DNA from 3 places in the Paenibacillus sp. J22FR21 genome. Region 2 is predicted to be linked to each of the others. Evidence: riboswitches for the same ligand, from Rfam matches in the RefSeq annotation. Region 2 holds a riboswitch; each other region holds the start of a gene.
The links. A riboswitch is a leader RNA that binds a small molecule or an ion and turns the genes downstream of it on or off. The one in region 2 is predicted to bind ZMP and ZTP.

Region 1 (6,789 bases), on a different contig from region 2:
CGACGGCCACTGCCTGCATGGAAGCCGCCTGCTCGAGACTGCTGCTGAGTACCTCGGGATTGGAACAGCTTCACCACGATAAACACCAAGATAATTATGAAAAAAACTCCAAATATGCTCATACGTCGAGGCTCACCGCCTTTGTTAGGGATATAGGGTCATCATATCATGCCGAGGCAGATGCGCTGATTATTTTTCGCTAAATTCAGGAAAATTAATCGGTTGGTTGAGCGAGGTAAGCGTGAAAAAGAAGCTGTTGCAGGTCGCATGTGGGAATGGTTTGTGGGTGGCGGCTAATATGATGGTAACGTGTTAATAGGATGGTAACGAGTAAATGTTGCTAGAATGGCAACATCTCTCTCCTCCCAATGGGCACTCTCTACCTTATGTTGCGCGAAATGCAACATTCCAATGGGGATTGGCCCTTAATCGGCTGTTTGAAGCAAGAATGTTGTAATCTCAGCATCATTTTCCTCTATGAGACTATTAAATCCACATAATGTTGCATATTGGGCAATATATCGTCCACCTCGTTCCAGATCAGCGGTATATCCATCACAAGGAACTGCCGAGCAAATAAAAAAGATGGCATCCGGTCGAGCCGAATGCCATCTTTTCGTAGGATTACCCGCGGAGCAGCAGGCGGTTAAAGTAGTCGATTGTGAACTGAACGCCTTTGTCGCCGAGCTCGCCCGTCCATGTGTGGGAATGCGGTTCGATGCTCAAGCCGCCTTGGTAGCCACTCCCATAGAGGATCGCCATGAACGTTCCCCAATCTGTCTGATCCATGCCTGCCGGCGGATCATCGAAACGTTTGCCGTCAATGATGACGGAGCCTTTGATGTGGATATGCTTGATGCGCGAGCCCCAATCCACGATTTCTTTCAAATAATCTTGTCCGGCATATCGGGCATGCGAAGGATCGTATTTGATGCCAAGCTCCGGCAAATGGCCGTGAATGAGCTTCCACGCTGCATCGTCCACAATGTAATTGTTCCAGTGGCAGTTGTACGTCGCAATGGTGATTCCGCGCGTTTTGCCATATTCAATCAGGACGGTGAAGTAGTTAATCGCCGCTGTGATGTTCTCGTAATAGGAGAGCTCTTCGATGTAGTTGCAGCCGCCTACAAATACCGGACAACCAAGCTCTTGGCAAGCATCGATAAGTGCTTGTGATGCCTTCAGTTCCTCTTCGTTGATGCTGCCATCCTTATTGATCCGATCAGGGCCCCAACGTCCGATCGATGCAACAGCTACGCCGGTCCGCTCACTCGCGGCTTTCAGCTCCGGCACAAGGTCCGTGAAGGTAGCAGCAGGAGTGCCCACATTGACGCAAAACTCTAAAAAGGCCAAGCCGAGATTGGCCGCATAATCGAAGCTTTCAGCACGATAATCTGCAATGATTCCAAGTTTCATGTTCGGTTCGACTCCTTCGTCTTCATCCTATTATGGCTAGCCATTCCGAAACGTTTCGGATTACCCGCACTCCCACTATATAACCAGAAAGAAAGCGATTGCAACATAAATTAATCGACAAAAGCTAGATGATTAGTGTGAGTAATTTGCATGGTCGGCAGGGCAGTAGCAGGACAGAGATCGAGCAGCGGGACTGCGGGTTGCTACAGATGGAACAGTATGCGGCGGGACTGCGGATCGCGATAGTTGGGGCGATGAGTTGTGGTGTAGCAGGAGCGACAGTTAGGAAAATGAGCAAGGGGTTCGAGCGGGGAAATTGTGTATCAGGCGGCGGTGTTGGCAAGCTAGTTGCTGTGGTTACTCACTCGTACCCTCACCTCACCTCACCTCCACTCCCACTCTCAATTTCACTCTCGCTAACGAACCGTACAGGTCTTATTTTGCGGAAATAGGGTCTTCTAAAATTCTAACGAACCACAGGGGGCTTATTTCGTCGGAAATGGCGGTATCGAGCATGATTGAGGTGATATAAGACCTGTGCGGTTCGTTAGAATTTTAAATCGGGGGAAAACGGCGAAATAAGACCTCTACGGTTCGTTAGAGTTGAACGTGCGGTGGCAGGAGTGCAGCAGCGCTCCCCTCTCACCTGACTAATGATTCCGGCTCCGCGGCATGCATGGTGCTGAACGCAAAAAGGCGGCACAGGACTGAACCCCACGGAACGCACAAAAAGGTGGCATAGGGATGAACCCTTTGCCACCTTTTTGTGATTTTGCCAAGTCGATATTAGTAAGTCATGCCCGGGTAAAGCGGGTATTGCGACACGAGGTCGCTTACCATACCGCGTGCTTTCTCCAGAACGGACTCGTCCTTCGGATTCTTGAGCGTCATGGCGATGACTTCTGCGATTGTAGCCATTGCGTCTACGCCCATGCCGCGCGATGTCGCTGCAGGCGTACCGATACGGATACCGCTTGTGATGAACGGGCTCGTTGGATCGAACGGAATCGCGTTTTTGTTGACTGTGATTTGAACGGAATCCAGAACGTGCTCCGCATCTTTACCTGTGATGTTCAGGTTGCGAAGGTCGATCAGCATCAAGTGGTTGTCGGTACCGCCGGAAACGATGTTGATGCCTTTCTCAATAAGAGCGTCAGCAAGCGCTTTTGCGTTGTCGACAACGTTCTTGCCGTATTCTTTGAACGAAGGCTGAAGCGCTTCGCCGAAAGCTACTGCTTTTGCCGCGATAATGTGCATCAGAGGTCCGCCTTGGGAACCCGGGAATACTGCTTTATCGATCGCTTGCGCCCATGCTTTGCGGCAAAGGATCATACCGCCGCGAGGTCCGCGAAGCGTTTTGTGCGTAGTTGTTGTTACAAAGTGTGCATGTGGAACCGGGCTTGGGTGCAAGCCAGCAGCTACCAGACCTGCGATGTGCGCCATGTCAACGAAGAGCAATGCGCCTACGTCGTTAGCAATACGGCCCATTTCTTCAAAATCGATGATGCGCGGGTAAGCCGATGCGCCTGCAACGATCATGCGCGGACGGTGTTTGAACGCCAGCTTGCGCACTTCTGCATAGTCGATTGTAAATGTTTCTTCGTTAACGCCGTAGGCCACGAAGTTGTACAGAAGACCGGATGCATTAACCGGGCTGCCGTGCGTCAAGTGACCGCCATGCGCCAGGTTCATACCAAGAACCGTGTCGCCCGGGTTTAGAGCTGCCAGGTAAACAGCCATGTTCGCTTGTGCACCGGAGTGAGGCTGAACGTTCGCGTGCTCGGCACCGAACAATTCTTTGGCACGGTTGCGTGCGATATCTTCCGCGATATCGACATGCTCACAGCCGCCGTAGTAACGTTTGCCCGGGTAGCCTTCTGCGTATTTGTTCGTCAGCACAGTGCCCATTGCTTCCAATACCGCTTCGGAAACGATGTTCTCGGATGCGATAAGCTCGATGTTGTCGCGTTGGCGCTGAAGTTCCAGGCCTAGGGCTTTCAGGATTTCCGGATCTTGTTTACGTAGGTTTTCCATGTTGATGAGTCCTCCTCAAGATAAATAAGTATATTCGTTAGTCGCAAGTGCCAGCAGATGTTGCCGGGCCAGCCGCTTCTCGCGTGTAAACCGCACGTTCCCCGCCAATTAGCTTCGGACGGGTGTAAGCCATCGTTAAATGCGCGGATCCGATTGCTCGAATCGTTGGTCGCACCGGTACCGCAACACGCTTCAAGTGCATGCCGATGAAGGTGTCGCCGATATCGATGCCCGCATGTGCCTGAACCGTCTCGGTCAGCACGGCATCCTGCAGCGTTTGGAACGCGTAGGCTGCCATCGAACCGCCGGCTTTGCGCACAGGGATTGCCGAAACGAGATCTAAGCCATACCGCTCGGCAGCTTCCCGTTCCATGACAAGGGCCCTGTTGAGATGTTCGCAGCACTGATAAACCGGATAAAACTGCAAGTCTTGACGCACCTTCTCGACCCCCGCATAGATCGCAGCTGCCGTTTCTATCGTGCCTGATGTACCGATCCGCTGTCCGAGCACCTCGCTGGTAGACACGCCGATTACGAGCAGCTGTCCTTGGCGAATGCCGGACGCGGCTGCAAGCTCGCGGACTATGGTTTCTACATCCTTGGTCAGCTTTGCCGAATCCATGCTGTTTATTCCGTGGTCTTGGTCGCTCATCGCCGGGTACGCCCCTTACTCAGATTTCGCCGCATCGGCGAAGTCTGCTTCAAGCTTCATTACTTTGTTCACACGGCCGATATGACGCTCGCCACTAGAGAACGGGGTCTCGAGCCAAATCCGGATAATCTCTTGGGCCACGCCGGGACCAATAACGCGCTCACCCATGGCCAGTACATTGGTATCGTTGTGCTCGCGGGTTGCTTTGGCCGAGAACATATCGTGCACGAGCGCGCAGCGAATGCCTTTGACTTTGTTAGCCGCGATGGACATGCCGATTCCAGTGCCGCAGATGAGAATGCCGCGCTCTGCCTTGCCTTGTGCAACAAGCTCCGCAACAGGAAGAGCATAATCCGGGTAGTCTACGGACTGGTCGCAATCGCAGCCAACGTCCTCAATCTCGTGACCAAGCGATTTGATAAACGGAACTAGCTCATCTTTCAAGCGGTAGCCCGCGTGGTCTGCGCCGATGGCGATTTTCATATCCATTTTCCTCCCAATAGAACCGCACATGGCGGAAATTGTCGATTCACAATGGCATTAGTATACCTGATTTCGCCGAAAAAGACGAAAAAAGAGCAAGCATGCATAATGCACGCTGCTCTTTGCCCAGGCGACCGGCCGTATGATCCGATGCTCCACCGTGGTTTAACCCACTTTCGTCGCCAGTTACATCGGAAACCGTCTTTAGTTGCTTTTATCATAACGGATTTCGGCCTCAAAATCAATCGTTGCCGGCAAGAAACGGCATCTGCCATCCTTTGGAAGCACTCTCTGTGGCGCAAAGAAAAGAGAGGGAAATTTACAGAAATAATATCAAACTTATCCCTTCAGTCGGTCCAGGAGACGGCCCAGCGCCGCTTCGATTTGGGTCGCACTCTGCTCATACATGGCCAGCGATCCGCCGAAAGGATCTTCCACATCGAAGCTGGGAATTTGCCGCTCCAGCTCTAAGAGCTTGGACCGCTCCTGCGGAGTCAGCGGCTGGCCCAGCGCTTGCTTGATCTGCCAGGTCGAATAGAGCCCTTCCAGTTCGGCGATGTCCGAGAGCACCTTGGGGTCCGTATTCACGAACTCGAGCAGCGTATGCGTCTTGTCCACCGCAGCCGGAAAATGCTGCAGCAGCTGCCTCTTATGGCTGGCAGTCATCGTCAATATAAGATCAGCCCACGCAATCGAGCCGCCTTCGAGCGCTTTTGAGGTGCCGTTGTGCGCGATATCACGATTGGACAGCGCTGTCCGTGCATGATTGGAAACAGGCAGTCCATCGATCGTGGACACGCCTGCGGAACGAATATCGAGCTGCATGCCCCTTTGCTGGGACATCGCCCGAAGCAGCGCTTCAGCCATTGGTGAACGGCAAGTATTGCCGGTGCACACGAATAGAATCCGTTTCACGATTGATTTCGCTCCTCTTCGTAGGTGTGGTTTGGGATATGGTGAACTGGTGAATTGGTGAATTGGTGAAGAAAATGATGCTGACGCAAGATTGCTATGCCGTATTTCGTTTCGCGCTAACGAATCGCTGTATGATTCGTAAGCGTGCGTGTGCCGGAAGGTCAGAACAGGAACAGCAAGCCGAATGTAAATAAGATGACGCCGCCGCACGCTTCCCCGTACCCGCCGAGACTTGTCCCCACCTTACGACCGAGCAGCAGTCCAAATACGGACATCATCCCTCCGGCAACGCCGAACAGCAGTACGGTCAGCAGCATGTCCGTATCGAACATGCCAAGAGAGATGCCGACGGAAAAGGAATCCACGCTCACGCCTAACGCGAACAGCAGCATCCCCCATGAACTGCGATAGTCGATCGACTCTACGGCGTCGCCGCGCAGCGAGCTGTAGATCATATGGCCGCCGAGCAGCAGCAGCAGCGCACCTGCCGCAGTCGTCGCAACGCCGCCAAGCAGCGTACTTACATATTTACCCGTGAAAATGCCCATGAGCGGCATGATCATGTGAAAAAGCGCAATGATCGCGCTAAGCTTTGCTATATCCTGCAGCCGAATGCCTTTGAGCCCAATGCCGATACCCAGCGAAAAAGCATCCATCCCTAGTGCCACAGCAATGATCAGCAGCGTCAGCAATTGTCCGGCATGCATGCCCGCCTCAACCATTTCATCCTCTCCTTGTCCGCAACCTCTCCACAAGCATATGCGGACAAGATTGGAAAGATGACCTTGGGGAGGCGCTAGGCGCGCGAAAGGGCCGGTGGCACGGGCTGCGGCGGGGTGATGCGGTTAAGGCTGGACCGGTGGCGCTTGGTGCGCGCGGATTCGCTAGGCCCGGCGCGGTGAGAGCAACCGCGTAGCTGGAGCACGGCAAGCGCCGTCGCTAGACGTGGACCACCGCGTGGCCGGCCGCTTTGGATAAGCGGTTCATGAGCGCATGGCCGATCCCCTGCTCCGAGCAGGTCTCGGCCCAAATGCGCTGTACGCCGCGATTGTCGAACTCGCGCAGCGCATTATAGAGGCCGTGCGCAGCCGTTTCCAGCTGCGCCAGGCTGCCGACGACGAGCACGCAGTCGGCGTCGTACCGAGCAGCATGCTCGGCGAAGGCGAGCACGCCTGTGCGCTCGCCGCGCGCTTTCGCTGCGCTGGCCTCCGCCTGAATATAGGCGGAGACGGCGTCAGCGTCGCCTTTGACCAAGTGCATCAGCCCCTGCGGGGCGTAATGCGCATATT
Region 2 (6,789 bases):
TCAGCTCATCCTTGGAGAATGGCTTTAAGATATAGTCCTCGACACCGAGCTTCAGCGCACGCCTCGCATAGTCGAATTCATTATGTCCCGTGATCAGCACGATGCTGATGCCGGGGTAATCTTCCTTCAAACGCTGAGCCAGCTCCAGCCCATCCATGAATGGCATCGTAATATCGACAAGCGCGATATCCGGCGTTATCTTCCGGGCGATTTCGAGCGCTTCAAGCCCGTTCTTCGCTTCACCAATGATTCGATAGCCATATAACTCCCAGTCCAGCACCGTGCGCAAATACTCGCGGAAGATCGACTCATCATCTGCGATCAGTAAATTCAACATGTTTGCCGCCTCCCGTCTCTTCCTGCTGCTCCATTGGCAATCGTACTTGTATCTCTGTTCCCACGCCGGGTTCACTGATCAGCGTCAGTCCATACCCCTCGCCAAAATACAACTTAATCCGGCTGTCCACGCTGCGCATCCCGAACGAGCTCCCCGTATTTCCGGCAGCGGACAACGGCGCGACTGCCGATGTCTTGGCGGTATCCGCGCTTGGCTGCAGCAAGGTCTCCAGGCGGTGCTGCGGAATTCCGACTCCGTCGTCCTTCACGGTGAGCAGCAAATCCTGCCCTTCGATGCCGCCTGTCACGATGAGGTGGCCAAACTCCCCCTTCGTCTTCAGGCCATGATAGATGGCATTCTCCACGAGCGGCTGCAGCGTCAGTTTCAGCACCGTGCAGGAGAGCACTTCCGGCTGCACGTCGATTTGGTAATCAAACACATCGGCATACCGAATTCGCTGAATGGCCAAATAATCGCGCAGTCCCTGCAGCTCATCCTGAAGGGGAATCGCCTCTTTCCCCTGGCTTAAGACGATCCGGTAATAGTCGGCGAGCGATTTGGTTGTGCGCTGCACATCCTTGACCCGCCCGATCTCCGAGAGGGTATAAATGACATCGAGCGTATTGTATAAGAAATGAGGCTTTATTTGAGATTGAATCAGAGCAAGCTCATACTCCCGTTTCTTCTTCTGCTCGAACCGCACATTATCCAGTAACTGATTAATGCGAGTAAGCATCGTATTAAAGCCGGATGCGAGCAGCCCCAGCTCGTCATTCGATTTGACCGGCAGTTGGATGGTAAGATTCCCTTCTTTCACCAGCTTCATATACTTGGTCAGCAGCACGATAGGCCTGGCAATGAGTCGATTCAGAATGCCGGCACCCATCAGCGCGAACAAGAAGCAGAAGAAGCCGATCGTCATAATGAGCGCCGTGATTTTGCGATTATCTGCTGTCAACGCGTTAAACGGCTCCATGGAGATCAGCTTCCAGCCGAACTTCGGCATCTCCGAGCTGATCACAAGCAGCTTGTCCCCTTGGAACCGATCGATTGTCGAGCCGCTGTTCGTCTCATTGATCCACTGCCGCAGCGCCTGATCTTCAACGGGCTTCAGCAGCTGTTCCTTGTCTGTCGAGGAGACGATCGTTCCGGCTTGATCGGTCAGCATGTAGCTGCCGCTCTGGTCCGTACCGATGTTATTGTAAATCGCCGAGAGCGATTGTTCCTTCACATTAAGCACCAACAGACCGAGCTCCTGGCCGGTGTAGATGTTGTTGATTTTCTTACCCACCGTAAGCACCGGCTCATCTGCCCCGAGTGTAAGAAAGTTTCTCTTATCCATCGGAAACCAGATGTTCTGACCAGTCGTTTCCCGAATGCGCTTCAGCATTGCGGTTTGCAGAAGTGTCTCCGGCTGCGGCTCACCCGCGTTCTCAATCGCAGCCGAGGTGCCATAGATCGTGCCATAGGTATCAATGAATGCAGCGCTCTCGACATCCGGGAAGACGAGCAGCGCAAAACTAAGCTGATTGGTAATCAAGGTCGACAGCAGCAGCGAGCGCTCCCGGCTGATTTCCCCTTTGTTATGGTCTTGAATGACGCGGTTTAAGTTAATCGTCAAGATATTCGCGCAGCTCTCCGCATTCGTCATGATCCCATTCATTCGCGTGATGATCAGCGAGGAGTTGTCACTCACGTTACTGATCGTCTTATCGACGATCGCATTCGTATAAATGCTGTTGGACGCAAAACCCAGCACAAGCAGCGGCACAATGATAAGCGGAATATAAATGGCGATGATTTTGTTGCGAATCACTTGATTCCGCAGCCAATTGGGATAGAACCAGTTTATCAGCACAGTTGCTTTGCTCCTTTCGCATGTTCCCAATATCCAGCAACATTATAGCACAGCCCTGTTCAAAGACACCTCTGCATGCTACACTCTAGGAAAATAACGCTGCATGCAACTGGCGAAATCAGTGGAATGAACCACGAGGGAGCATGCGGATCGAAATACACCGTTCGCCTGGGGAGAAGTATTTGCGGCTGGCTATGTCTTGCGACGAGCCTGCCCGCGAATGCTTTTTTTCGTACATGCAGGTCACTCAATTCCAATTTGAGGGAGAAGATCTCTATGGCCATTGTCTTGAAAGCGAAAGAAGCGGCAGAGCTTATGTATTCGGAAATAGCGGCCCGCGTAGAGGAATGGAAGAAGAATGGAAACCAGCCTTCTCTGGCGACACTACTAGTCGAAGGAGATCCTGCTTCAGCTTATTATGCACGCTCCAAGCAGAAGATTGCCGAGAAGCTGGGCATATCGTTTCAGCTCCATACTTTCGGAACCGATGTCTCGGAAGAGGAATTGAAGCGCGTCATCACAGCGCTGAATGCGGATGAAGACATTCACGGCATCATGCTTGAGCTCCCTCTGCCCGCGCATCTATCGGCAGCTGCCATTGAGGCTTGCATTGCCCCTGCCAAGGATATCGACGGTGTTACACCGTCGAATAAGCTGGCGGTTTACACCGGTAGTGATAAAGGGTTGCAGCCCGCAACGCCGCAGGCTTGCATCGGACTTCTTAAGCATTACGGGTACCAGTTAGAAGGACGCAACGTGGCTTTAGTAGGCAGAGGGCAGACGGTCGGGCTGCCGTTGTTCCATCTCCTTCAACGCGAGAATGCTACCGTGACCGTTTGTCATTCCAGGACGCCTGATCTAGGCGCTCATTTGAAGCATGCGGAAATCGCCATCGTTGCGGTTGGCAAGCCGGAGGTGATTACGAAGGACATGGCGCATCCGGGCTTAACGGTCATCGACGCAGGTATTAACGAGCTTGCCGATGGTACGATCACCGGTGATGCAGCTGCAGATCTGGGAGATGCGGCAGCGGCTGTCTCGCCGGTTCCCGGTGGCGTTGGCACCTTAACGACGGCGATCCTGTATCGCAATCTGATGAGAGCTATCGATATCCAGATGTCTCTGAAAGGGGATGCGTAACGATGTCTACTGTAACGTGGGATGATTCCATTCGCCGCTTCCTAGAGAAGGCGGCCAGCTCCGACCCGACGCCGGGCGGCGGAAGCGCAGCCGCACTTGCCGCAGCGCTCGGCACAGCCATGACGGCAATGGCGGCACATCTCTCGCAAGGGGAGAAATACGCGGATGCTCGTCTCGAAATCAATGCGACCTTGAACGAGATGAGCCGACTATCCACTTCATGTGAAGCTATGCTCGCCTCCGACATGGCAGCCTTTGACGGTTATATGCTTGCACTGAAGCTGCCCAAGCAAAGCGAGGCTGAGAAATCGCTTCGTCAAGAGGCGCTCCATGACGCAACCATTGCCGCCATCGAAGCCCCGCTCCGACTGATGGAGGTATGCAGCGCGGCGCTGCAGTCGACGCTAAGCATTGCTTCCTGCACGAATGCGCATGTCATCTCAGACCTGGGAATCGGTGCTGTGCTGCTTGAAGCCGCCGCGCAAGCTGCGCTCTTAACGGTAGAGATCAATTTAGCGGCGCTGAAGGATGAAGGGATTAAGGCTCATTATGCAGCGAAACGGTCCGCCCTTATCGCTGAAATTGAACAACTCAAAAACCGGACATTAGCTGTCGTTCGCGACAGAATCTAATGTCCGGTTCCTGCTTCCCTTTACACCCTCAAGCCGCTCCCTGCACCCTTACGCTGAAGCGCACTCCTTCGGCCGTATTGGCAATGCTATATTCAGCGCCATGAGCATCCAGTACTTTGCTGACAATATAGAGACCAAGTCCGCTGCCGCCGGTTGAGCGGCTGCGTGACTGCTCTGCCCGGTAGAAAGGCTCGAACAATCGAGGCAGCTTCGATTCCTCTACCTGCACACCGGTGTTCAGCACTTCAAGTCTATACCAGGTACAAGGATCACGCTGCTCATTGGCAGCAGGCACCTCTTCCGATAGTCGAACAACGACCCGCTCCGCATCCCCGGAATATTGAACGGCATTCGTAATAATGTTCGATACCGCCTTCGACATGAGCCGCTCATCGGCCGTAATCATCGCTTCCTCCGGCAGCTCAACCTCCAGCTGCATATGTTTGACATCTGCCAAGTAGCTCATACTATTCATCGATTCCCGCACCAATTCAGTTAGATCCACCTTGCGCATCAGCGGACGGAAATCCCGGCTTTCCAGCTTGGACAGCTCCAGAATCTCGTGCACAAGCTTATCCATATCCTGCATGATCGTATACGATTGGCGCAAATATCTGTCCCGATCGCGGTAGGAGCCCACATTAGCAATCATCGCCTCCAATTGACCGCTGACCGCCGTTATCGGCGTCTTGAGTTCATGGGAAATCGTCGCCACGAATTCCCGCCGTTTCGCTTCCTGCTCACGTTCCTGCTCGATATCGCTCTTGAGCTGGGCGTTCGCATCCTGCAGCTCCCCCATCGTCAGCTGCAAATTAACCGCTAATTTGCTGAGGCTAAACGACAGCTCACCCAGCTCGTCCTTCGTGTTCAGCGCAGGCTTCGTAACGGAGAAGTCGAGTTTGGCCAACCGTTTGGCCACTCGATTAAGCGAGAGAAGCGGCCGTGCGATTAGCCGGGAATAGATAAGCGCTCCGCCAACCGCAATCAATAGAATCGGGATCAGCATATACGGCAGGAATAGCAATATCACATCGGCCGCTTCCCCGATTGGCTGCAGCGGGGCATCCACTGACAGGGTGTAAGGATCGTCGCTTTCTGCGAATTTAATCGTCTTATCGACGCTCAGCATTTGCATGTTCGGGCCGCCGCCATTACCGTCGCCGGGCCCTTTCGTAATCTCACGGCCATCGATCACCCGACCCGCTTCAAGCTGCTTTCGCATACCAAGGTAACTCGCATTACGGGACAGCCAGCCGTTCATTCCCCGATAACTCGGCGGGATATAATACCCCTGCCCCTCCTTATCACGAATCATGAGCGCCGCATTATGCTCTTGACCAAACTTCGCCATCAGCGGAATGGCATCAGCCGCACTCACGCCGTCGATCTGTTTCACCAGTTCGCTGAAGCTGCTCTCCAGACGGGATTGCTTGATGTTCTTGTAATAACCCGGCAGCATGAAGTAGAGGGTTAAATAGATAAGTAAGGCCGATACGACCAGCAGCGCCGCCGTAACCATGAAGATCTTAAACCGTATTCCCTTGCGCCGGATCATCCTTCCACCAACGCCAGCTCAGACTCCAGCGAGTAGCCGACCCCTTTTACCGTACGAATGACGGAGATGCCGAGCTTCTTGCGGATATTCTTAATATGAGCATCGACGATACGGGAATCGCCGTAGAAGTCGTAGCCCCATACTTTGTCCAGCAGCATGTCACGTGTCATAATCCGTCCGGCGTTATGTACGAGCGTATGCAGAATATCGAATTCCTTCGTCGTCGTGTCTATGAGCTTGCCGTCGACGTAGATTTTGTAAGCATCGGCATCCAGCCTCAGTCTACCGTCGAACAGCTGCTCCCCGGAAAGCCCGCTGCGCGTGCGCCTAAGGACGGCCTCCACCCGTTTCATCAATACATGGAACGAGAATGGTTTCGTCACATAATCATCCGCTTCTTCCTCGAACGCGCGCAGCTGATCCTTCTCCTCGCCCAGTGCCGTCAGTACGATGACCGGCGTATCGGAACGCTCGCGAATGCTGCGGCATATCTCGTAGCCATGCATGGAAGGCAGCATCAAATCTAAGATGACGAGGTCGTACGACGATTGCTGAAATTTCTCCCAGCCTTCCAATCCGTCCCCTGCTACATCCACCTCATATTGTTGTGCCCGAAGAAACTCAGCAATGAGCTCTTGTATATAATAATCGTCTTCGATAACCAATATCGCGGCAGGCATCGTCCAATCCCCCATCCTACTTAAGCATGTTACCTCCAGCTTAACCGATGAAGATGAAAACAGTATGAATCGTTTCTGAAAAAATACTGAAAACCGTTAGTGACATGCAAAAAACCACCAGCTTCCTGCTGATGGTTTCGTTAAGCACGTTTATCATTGATGGCCTTCATTAATGTTCCGTGTTCTGGCGTGCCAGCTTCTCCTGCGCCATCCGCACCAGCTCTTTGACCATCGCTCCGCCGATCTGACCGCCGATTTGACCTGCTGATTCCGTCGATAACTGGCCGTTGTAACCGTGCTCCAGCGGAATGCCGAGCGATTTCGCCACTTCATATTTCACATCATCAGGCCTGCTCGCATTTACGACATAGCCTTCACGGCGCATCACTTCCGCCTTAAATGCACTCATCTGAGCTTCTGCGCCCGGTACCAGGTGCTTCCTCCGACTTCTTCTTGCCATTATTTCTGCCGCCTCCTTAAGGGTGAGTCGTATAACTTACCGTTCCCTAAGGATAATTTCTCTATTCAATTTCAATCATCATTGATCTATTCAATCATCATTGATCTATTCAAACCAACCCTTGAAC
Region 3 (6,789 bases), on a different contig from region 2:
AAGCCGCCAGGTCGGCAGCAGCAGCATCCATCACCATCTGAACCTTGAGAGTTCCGCCTGCCTCGCGAATGCCTTGTGCAATTGCATCCGCCATATCCTCCGTATTACCTGTCATGCTCGCATAAACCAGCAGTACATTTGCCATGCCTACAACACTCCTCTACCCTATGTCTCCATAGTCCATTGCTTGGGTATGCGTTCCTTACGCCCCGCATTTCCTCTCTCATATTATTTGATAATGATTCTCATTGTCAATTAATCTTTTGAAAATAATTCCCATGCCATGATGACGTTTGTCTATTTGGAGAACACTCTGCAAGGGTAAGGGGGGTTCACTTGTGCGGCGAAACCCCATATAAAAAGCCGAAACCCCTTATATAGAAAGGAGTTCCGGCTTTCGGGACAATCATTTAATGGTACAATATGCTCTTAGCCATATCGGCTATGCGGTAAAGCTTGTCTTTCTCCGTAAGTGATCGCGTCAGCACTCGCAAGCCAAGCAAATTGTTGTGCAGGCTTTCGGCGAGCTCCTCCGCGCTGCGCTTCGACGTAAAGTCGCCTTGCTGCTGACCCTTGCCAATAACATCTACAAGAATTTGCTCCCAATAATCGAAGCTTTCGCTCACCCTGGCTCTTGCCTCGGGATCAATCGAAGCCAGCTCAACCGCCATATTCACCATCATGCAGCCGGCGGGGTTATCCTCGCTTGTGCCCTGAATCGTGTAATCGAATATGAAATCGATCGCCTGACTAGGCGTGGAGTTCGGAATGAGGGCACCAAGTCGGTTATTGGTCAATGTTTTGTACCGATCAAAGGCCCTTAGATATAGCATATGTTTATCGCCGAACGTATCATACAAGCTCCTGCGGTGAATGCCCATACGCTCGACAAGATCATTAATCGATGTTTTCTCGTAGCCCTGCTCCCAGAACAGCTTCATTGCCTTCAGCAGTACGACGTCTTCTTCGAATTCTTTCGCTCTAGCCATAAGCATACCCCTTTCCAGTCGATTTTACCATATTGAGAACAATCGGTAAAGAATCCTCTGACAAGGTGTCTTCTACTCCGGCGACTTTTTGACTTATCGATATACCGGTGCACCGAACGGGGATGAGCCGCCGCCACCGTCAACACTGATTTCGGCGCCTTGCACGTACGAAGCATCATCCGAAGCCAGGAACAAAGCAACGTTTGCGATTTCTTCCGGTTCACCCAAACGGTTTAGCGGAACCGATCGTGTGAGTTTGGCTTCCATTTGCGCAAGCCCTTCCGGCTGACCCCAGATCGGAGTGCGTGTAGGACCTGGAGCGACTGTATTTACGCGAATGCCGCGCGGCGACAGCTCGGATACGAACACTCTAGCCATGCTGGCAACTGCAGCTTTGCTCGCCGCATAAGCCGCCCATCCCGGGCTTCCTGCATTGGCAAGCACTGAACCATTCAAGATCACCGAAGCACCTTCCTTCAGGTGAGGCAATGCAGCTTGCACCGTGAAGAATACGCCTGTCACGTTCACGTTCATAACCTCTTGGAATAAGGCTAGTTCCGTTCCACCCAGTGGAGTATGACCACCAATGCCGGCATTAGCGAATACGACGTCCAGTCGGCCGAATTTCTCGACTGCTGCAGCTGTTGCTTTCTCCAAGCTCTGCGGATCGGTCGTTTCGGCTTGAATGCCGAAGCTATTCGCCGTGCCCAGCTCCTCCACTGCTGCGTCGAGTTTAGCTTGATTACGACCTGTGATGACGACTCTAGCTCCTTCGGCTACAAACAATTTCGCAGTCGCAAACCCGATCCCGCTGTTACCACCTGTGATGAATGCTACTTTACCGTTTAATTTACCCATTATGAATCGCTCCTTTGTCATGTGCTTTATTATGCTTCCTTTTTCGAGAATGATCGTTCTCGAAAAGGTTAAAAAAAATTGTACTGCAGCCACACTCCATTTACCTTTCGGGAATGATCGTTCTAGTATTCCCAATAAAAAAGGAATGCATCTCATGGCTCGATTGCTTCCTTCTTGCTTACGAGATCATCTTAGCATATTGAGAACGATCAGTAAAGAATTATTTTAAGAACTAGCCCACTGCTGTGGACTAGTGCAATTTCTTTAGGAACGTGACCAATCATATTCCATCAAGCTCGCTGCCAGAAGCGCGCGCTCCTCGCCCAGCAGTTTACCGATCACATAAAGGGACGCATCGATCCCTGCTGAAACGCCGGCTGACAGAATAATCTTCCCATTGTCCACGTAACGCGCTTCTTCGTGAATAACAGCCGATTCCGGTGCTATTGCTCGAAGCTCATGCATCGCCAGCCGGTTCGTAGCTAGCTTCAACCCATCTGCCAGCTGTGCTTTCACAACAAGAAGCGCACCTGTGCAAACGGACAGCACCAGCTCGGCTTCTCCCGCAATCTTACGGATCCAATCCGTCATGACCGTATTGTGCATTTCGGTTCTGGTGCCCGGGCCTCCGGGGATGACGAGAATGTCCGGCTTCGGACAGTTCCGAAAGTTGTAAGCCGGGTTAATGCTCAGGTTGCCAAGCGCTTGAATCGGGCCATCGTGTTCCGCCACGGTGAACACGTTCAAATCTCGGCCATAGTTACTTCCGGATAGGAAAGCTTCGAATGGCCCTGCAAAATCCAACACTTCCACGCGATCAAAGATCAGAATCGCTACATTCCTTGCCTGCCGCACCTGCTCCTGCTCCATTTCATCATCTCCCATGAAATAATAAAAAGTGCTCAGTCCAAAAGACCAAGCACTTCGCCCAGGCGTACGGCATATGAAATATGTGCTCCCTCGTGGTACTCCACGTTTACGCCAGTCACACACACCGAATACTACCTTTATTTTAGTCCGAATATTCTCGCAAATCAATCGTGAAAGTTCTGGCTATTCACTGGGAGCCCGCCTCGCATCTGCATAGTTCGCCCCAGACCGGCTCGGGAAATACAAATGTTGCAGAAAAGAGCCCCGTGAATCCTCAGCCACTGCTCCGACCATCTATATGATGACTGGATCTACATTCCCTTGCTCCTTCGCCCATATACGACCCGAATGACGAACTCGGCTGCAAGCAGCAGGAACAGAATCGCCCCATAAACGCCGATGGTGTAGCTGTGCGTGTAAGATACGCCGAATCCTTGGTGAACCACGTACGTAATCGCATGGATGCACAGATTCGTATAACAGAACGCGTAGCTTCTGACCATCCAATTCCGGTGGGCGATGCGCTGTTTTCGTCTTACTTTCACGATCGCAATCACCGTCATGGCCGTCCACAGCATGCTCAGCAGGTTAAACGGAACGCTGTTCAGCTTGCCACCGGTCGCATAAGGTGCCATGTAGCCGGAAGTTAGCACCACAACAAGGATCACGCCAAAATAAACATACCCGATCGCTCGGTGGGCGCGCCGGTATTGGGTTTGAACCTTCGAGGCAAAATTAACCGCTCCCGCAACCATCGCGATGCTCGCGCAAACCACATGAACATACATCACATTAAGCCAAACCGGCTTGTTTAAAGAGTGCTTTAAGTTGATTTTGTGACTAAGAAAACGATCCGCCTGGGGATCTACGAAGAAATTGATGGTGATCACATATACGATAAAGCCGATCGCAATCGTCAGCATGCACAGATAGAGAATTTTGGATTTCTGCATAGCTAAGTTGTACCTCGTTTCAACATTAGAGCTCTGCCGCGGACCTTCGCACACGCACAGCGCTCATCGGAACCGGAATTGTTCATAGTGAATCGAACCCGTGGGAACGCCGCTACGCCGAAATTCCAGCTGGAACGCCGCAAGCATCGGAGCCGGTCCGCACATATAGATCTGTTTTGCCGCCACAGCCATCTTACCCTGCATCGTGCTGACTACACGCTCGGCAGTGAGTCGCCCCTGTTCCGCAGAATAGTGGACATGCACCTTGAGGTTATCGTGCCGCCGCTCGGCTGCACGTATCTCGTTCAGAAACAGCGCTTCCTCTTTCGTTCGCACCGTGTAGAAGAAATCAACATGATGGGGAAGACGCTCCGGCATATCTCGAATCCAGCTAAGGAATGGCGTCACGCCAATACCGCCGGCGATCCATATTTGATTCGTATCGCCTTTGCGGTAATCCATAGTGCCATAACCGCCTTCAACAACGGCTCGCGCGCCTGATTTCAAGTTTCGGTTCAGGTAATCGGTATAATCACCGGCGGATCGAATCGTCAGCCTGAGGCCGGACTCCTTGGGTGAGCTGCTGATGGTGAAGGGATGCCACTCGGACAGCACCCTGTCTCCTTTGAACCGGATAAACAGAAACTGCCCTGCTTCAAATCGCAGCTGTTTCTTCTCCGGAAAGAGCGTCACCTCGACTGCTCCTGCGCTCAACTGCCGTACTTCGCTCACTTTATAAGCCGCTCTTCGCCTTACGAATCTCGCTATGAGCTCCGTATATAAATAGGAGGTTATCCCGACAACGATCGCAATCATCAAGAGTGTAAACGGCACGGTAGTCGTTCGAACGAGCGGATCAACCAGCAGCGAATGCGCCGTGCCGATAATGAAGAAGAGCCCGATAAACCGATGCGTGATTCGCCAGCCTCGGTAGCCTATTCGCACAATCCGCCGAACCACCGGTATCCTCGGTGCCAGTGAAAGGAGAATGAGAAGGACAAAACCTCCAAATGCAATATAACCGGGAGCTCGTCCGGGCGGGATCTCATTAGGATTAAGCGGCATCACAAGCAAATGAAGAAAGAGCAGCAGGAACACAAATATACCCGCGTTTCGATGGACGACATACAGCTTATCCAAGCCGCCAAATAATCGTTCCAATACCCGGAATCTCGTTGCGAGCAATAAAGTGAAGGCCATCATCATCATCATTGTAGAGCCAATTACTTCGCCTAGATAACGCTGGGAAAACGCAGGCTGTTGGCTATTATCCATAGGTGGAAAAGCAATCCACACGGCGGCATTAACAAGCGGTAGCAAGAAGATTAGAAAATGGCGAGGCTGCAGCATGCACGTGCTCCTTTTCTCGAGTGAAATCCTTGTCTACTTCTGATTCTACCATAGACCTCACTCGAAAAATCTCACAGTACGATGAATATCTGCCGCGCCCCGCCACAATTATTACTTCTCGCTGAATTCGACTTTCTTCACCCAACCGAACGGATCAGCAACGGCACCGGTTTGGATGCCTGTCAGCGTGTCATAGATGGATTTCGAGAGCTGCCCGGTCACGCCTTCGCTGATCACGAGCTTCTCTCCGTTCCAGTTCATCTCTCCAATAGGCGAAATAACCGCAGCTGTTCCGGTTCCGAAAGCCTCCTCCAGCGTGCCGTTACGACCCGCTTCATAAAGCTCCTCAATGGACAGCACTCTCTCTTCAACAGGAATGTCCCAGTGCTTCAGGAGTTGGATGACCGAATTCCGTGTAATACCCGCCAAGATGCTGCCGTTCAGTGCAGGCGTTATAACCGTTCCATTGATCTTGAAGAATACATTCATGCTGCCGACTTCTTCAATATATTTGTGCTGCGTGCCATCGAGCCAAAGTACCTGCGTATAGCCTTGCTCCTTAGCGGCTTGCTGCGATTTCAAGGCTGCGGCATAGTTGCCTGCGGTCTTCGCTTCACCTACGCCGCCCACAACTGCGCGAACATACTGGGATTCCACGTGGATTTTGACCGGATTAATGCCCTCGGGATAGTAGGCACCGACAGGCGACATGATAATGATAAATTGGTAATTCTCAGATGGAGACACGCCAAGCGTCGCTTGCGTAGCAATGACGAACGGTCGAATATAGAGCGATGTGCCTGCAAGCTCCGGAATCCAGTCTTGATCGACTGCAATGAGCTGCTCCAGAGCATCAATCGCCACATCAATATCCAGCTCAGGTACACTCATGCGATCATTGGAGCGGTTCATACGGGCAAAATTATCGCGCGGACGGAACAGTTGAATGCCGCCGTCTTCGGTCTTGTAGGCTTTCAAGCCTTCGAAGATAGTTTGTCCATAATGGAACACTTTCGCGGCCGGATCGAGTACGATCGGCTGGTAGGGCGTGATGCGCGGGTTATGCCAGTCTTGCTCGACACTATAATCCATTACAAACATGTGATCCGTAAAATAAATCCCGAAACCAAGCTGATCCTGCGCTGGCTTGGTCTTCTTGTTCTGACTGCGTTCAATCGAAACGGCTTTATTGGCTGTTGTCATGGTTTATTCACTACTCCCTTACTTTCATGATTGGTGATTGCATAATACAACTTGTTGAGGTATATATAAAATATCTATTATGTTCACTATCCATACCTTTAGAGTATGTAAATAGATCTTCAAATTGGGGATGCTTACATGGATTTTCGACAGCTAAAATACTTCTTGGCCATCGCGCACGAGAAGCAAATTACACGAGCGGCGAAGCTGCTGCATATGGAACAACCGCCCCTCAGCCGTCAGCTTATGCTGATGGAAGAAGAGCTCGGTGCGCAACTGTTCGAGCGGAGCCGAACCCAGCTCACGTTAACCGCTGCTGGGCGGCTGCTCAAGGATCGGGCGGAGTCGTTGCTGCTGCAATTAGACGAGACGATGAAGGAAGTCAAGGAGCTCGAGCTTGGCGTACGCGGTACGCTCTCGCTCGGCGCGGTTGTTTCCTGCGTCTCCATTCTCCCTCGCCCGATTCAGCAATTACGAGAGAAATACCCGCAGGTTACGTTTAAGATTTCCGAGGGCGATCATTATCTGCTCGGCGAAATGCTGGAGCGGCGCTCGATTGAGCTCGT

Region 1: linked by a shared signal. The riboswitch ahead of rpiB (ribose 5-phosphate isomerase B) and the one ahead of AC0YNS_RS19680 (bifunctional 5,10-methylenetetrahydrofolate dehydrogenase/5,10-methenyltetrahydrofolate cyclohydrolase) in region 2 are both predicted to bind ZMP and ZTP.
Region 3: linked by a shared signal. The riboswitch ahead of AC0YNS_RS25605 (DJ-1/PfpI family protein) and the one ahead of AC0YNS_RS19680 (bifunctional 5,10-methylenetetrahydrofolate dehydrogenase/5,10-methenyltetrahydrofolate cyclohydrolase) in region 2 are both predicted to bind ZMP and ZTP.

What each region holds. Positions count from the first base shown of each region.
Region 1 is NZ_JBWDNJ010000006.1:155,236-162,024, forward strand. Features, by position in the region: gene AC0YNS_RS21685 (glycine-rich domain-containing protein) at 1-122, opposite strand, end outside; gene AC0YNS_RS21690 (sugar phosphate isomerase/epimerase family protein) at 625-1,416, opposite strand; gene AC0YNS_RS21695 (serine hydroxymethyltransferase) at 2,203-3,450, opposite strand; gene AC0YNS_RS21700 (TIGR01440 family protein) at 3,488-4,102, opposite strand; gene rpiB (ribose 5-phosphate isomerase B) at 4,118-4,585, opposite strand; ZMP/ZTP riboswitch at 4,703-4,785, opposite strand; gene AC0YNS_RS21710 (low molecular weight protein arginine phosphatase) at 4,925-5,500, opposite strand; gene AC0YNS_RS21715 (manganese efflux pump MntP) at 5,662-6,222, opposite strand; gene AC0YNS_RS21720 (L-threonylcarbamoyladenylate synthase) at 6,440-6,789, opposite strand, start outside.
Region 2 is NZ_JBWDNJ010000005.1:266,344-273,132, forward strand. Features, by position in the region: gene AC0YNS_RS19670 (response regulator) at 1-337, opposite strand, end outside; gene AC0YNS_RS19675 (sensor histidine kinase) at 312-2,195, opposite strand; ZMP/ZTP riboswitch at 2,291-2,376, shown strand; gene AC0YNS_RS19680 (bifunctional 5,10-methylenetetrahydrofolate dehydrogenase/5,10-methenyltetrahydrofolate cyclohydrolase) at 2,472-3,335, shown strand; gene AC0YNS_RS19685 (cyclodeaminase/cyclohydrolase family protein) at 3,338-3,967, shown strand; gene AC0YNS_RS19690 (sensor histidine kinase) at 3,996-5,522, opposite strand; gene AC0YNS_RS19695 (response regulator transcription factor) at 5,519-6,202, opposite strand; gene AC0YNS_RS19700 (small, acid-soluble spore protein, alpha/beta type) at 6,372-6,662, opposite strand; gene corA (magnesium/cobalt transporter CorA) at 6,768-6,789, opposite strand, start outside.
Region 3 is NZ_JBWDNJ010000008.1:139,317-146,105, reverse strand. Features, by position in the region: gene AC0YNS_RS25620 (flavodoxin) at 1-145, opposite strand, end outside; gene AC0YNS_RS25615 (TetR/AcrR family transcriptional regulator) at 411-989, opposite strand; gene AC0YNS_RS25610 (SDR family NAD(P)-dependent oxidoreductase) at 1,083-1,847, opposite strand; gene AC0YNS_RS25605 (DJ-1/PfpI family protein) at 2,112-2,717, opposite strand; ZMP/ZTP riboswitch at 2,767-2,846, opposite strand; gene AC0YNS_RS25600 (DUF2306 domain-containing protein) at 3,029-3,670, opposite strand; gene AC0YNS_RS25595 (ferredoxin reductase family protein) at 3,734-5,020, opposite strand; gene AC0YNS_RS25590 (branched-chain amino acid aminotransferase) at 5,132-6,223, opposite strand; gene AC0YNS_RS25585 (LysR family transcriptional regulator) at 6,362-6,789, shown strand, end outside.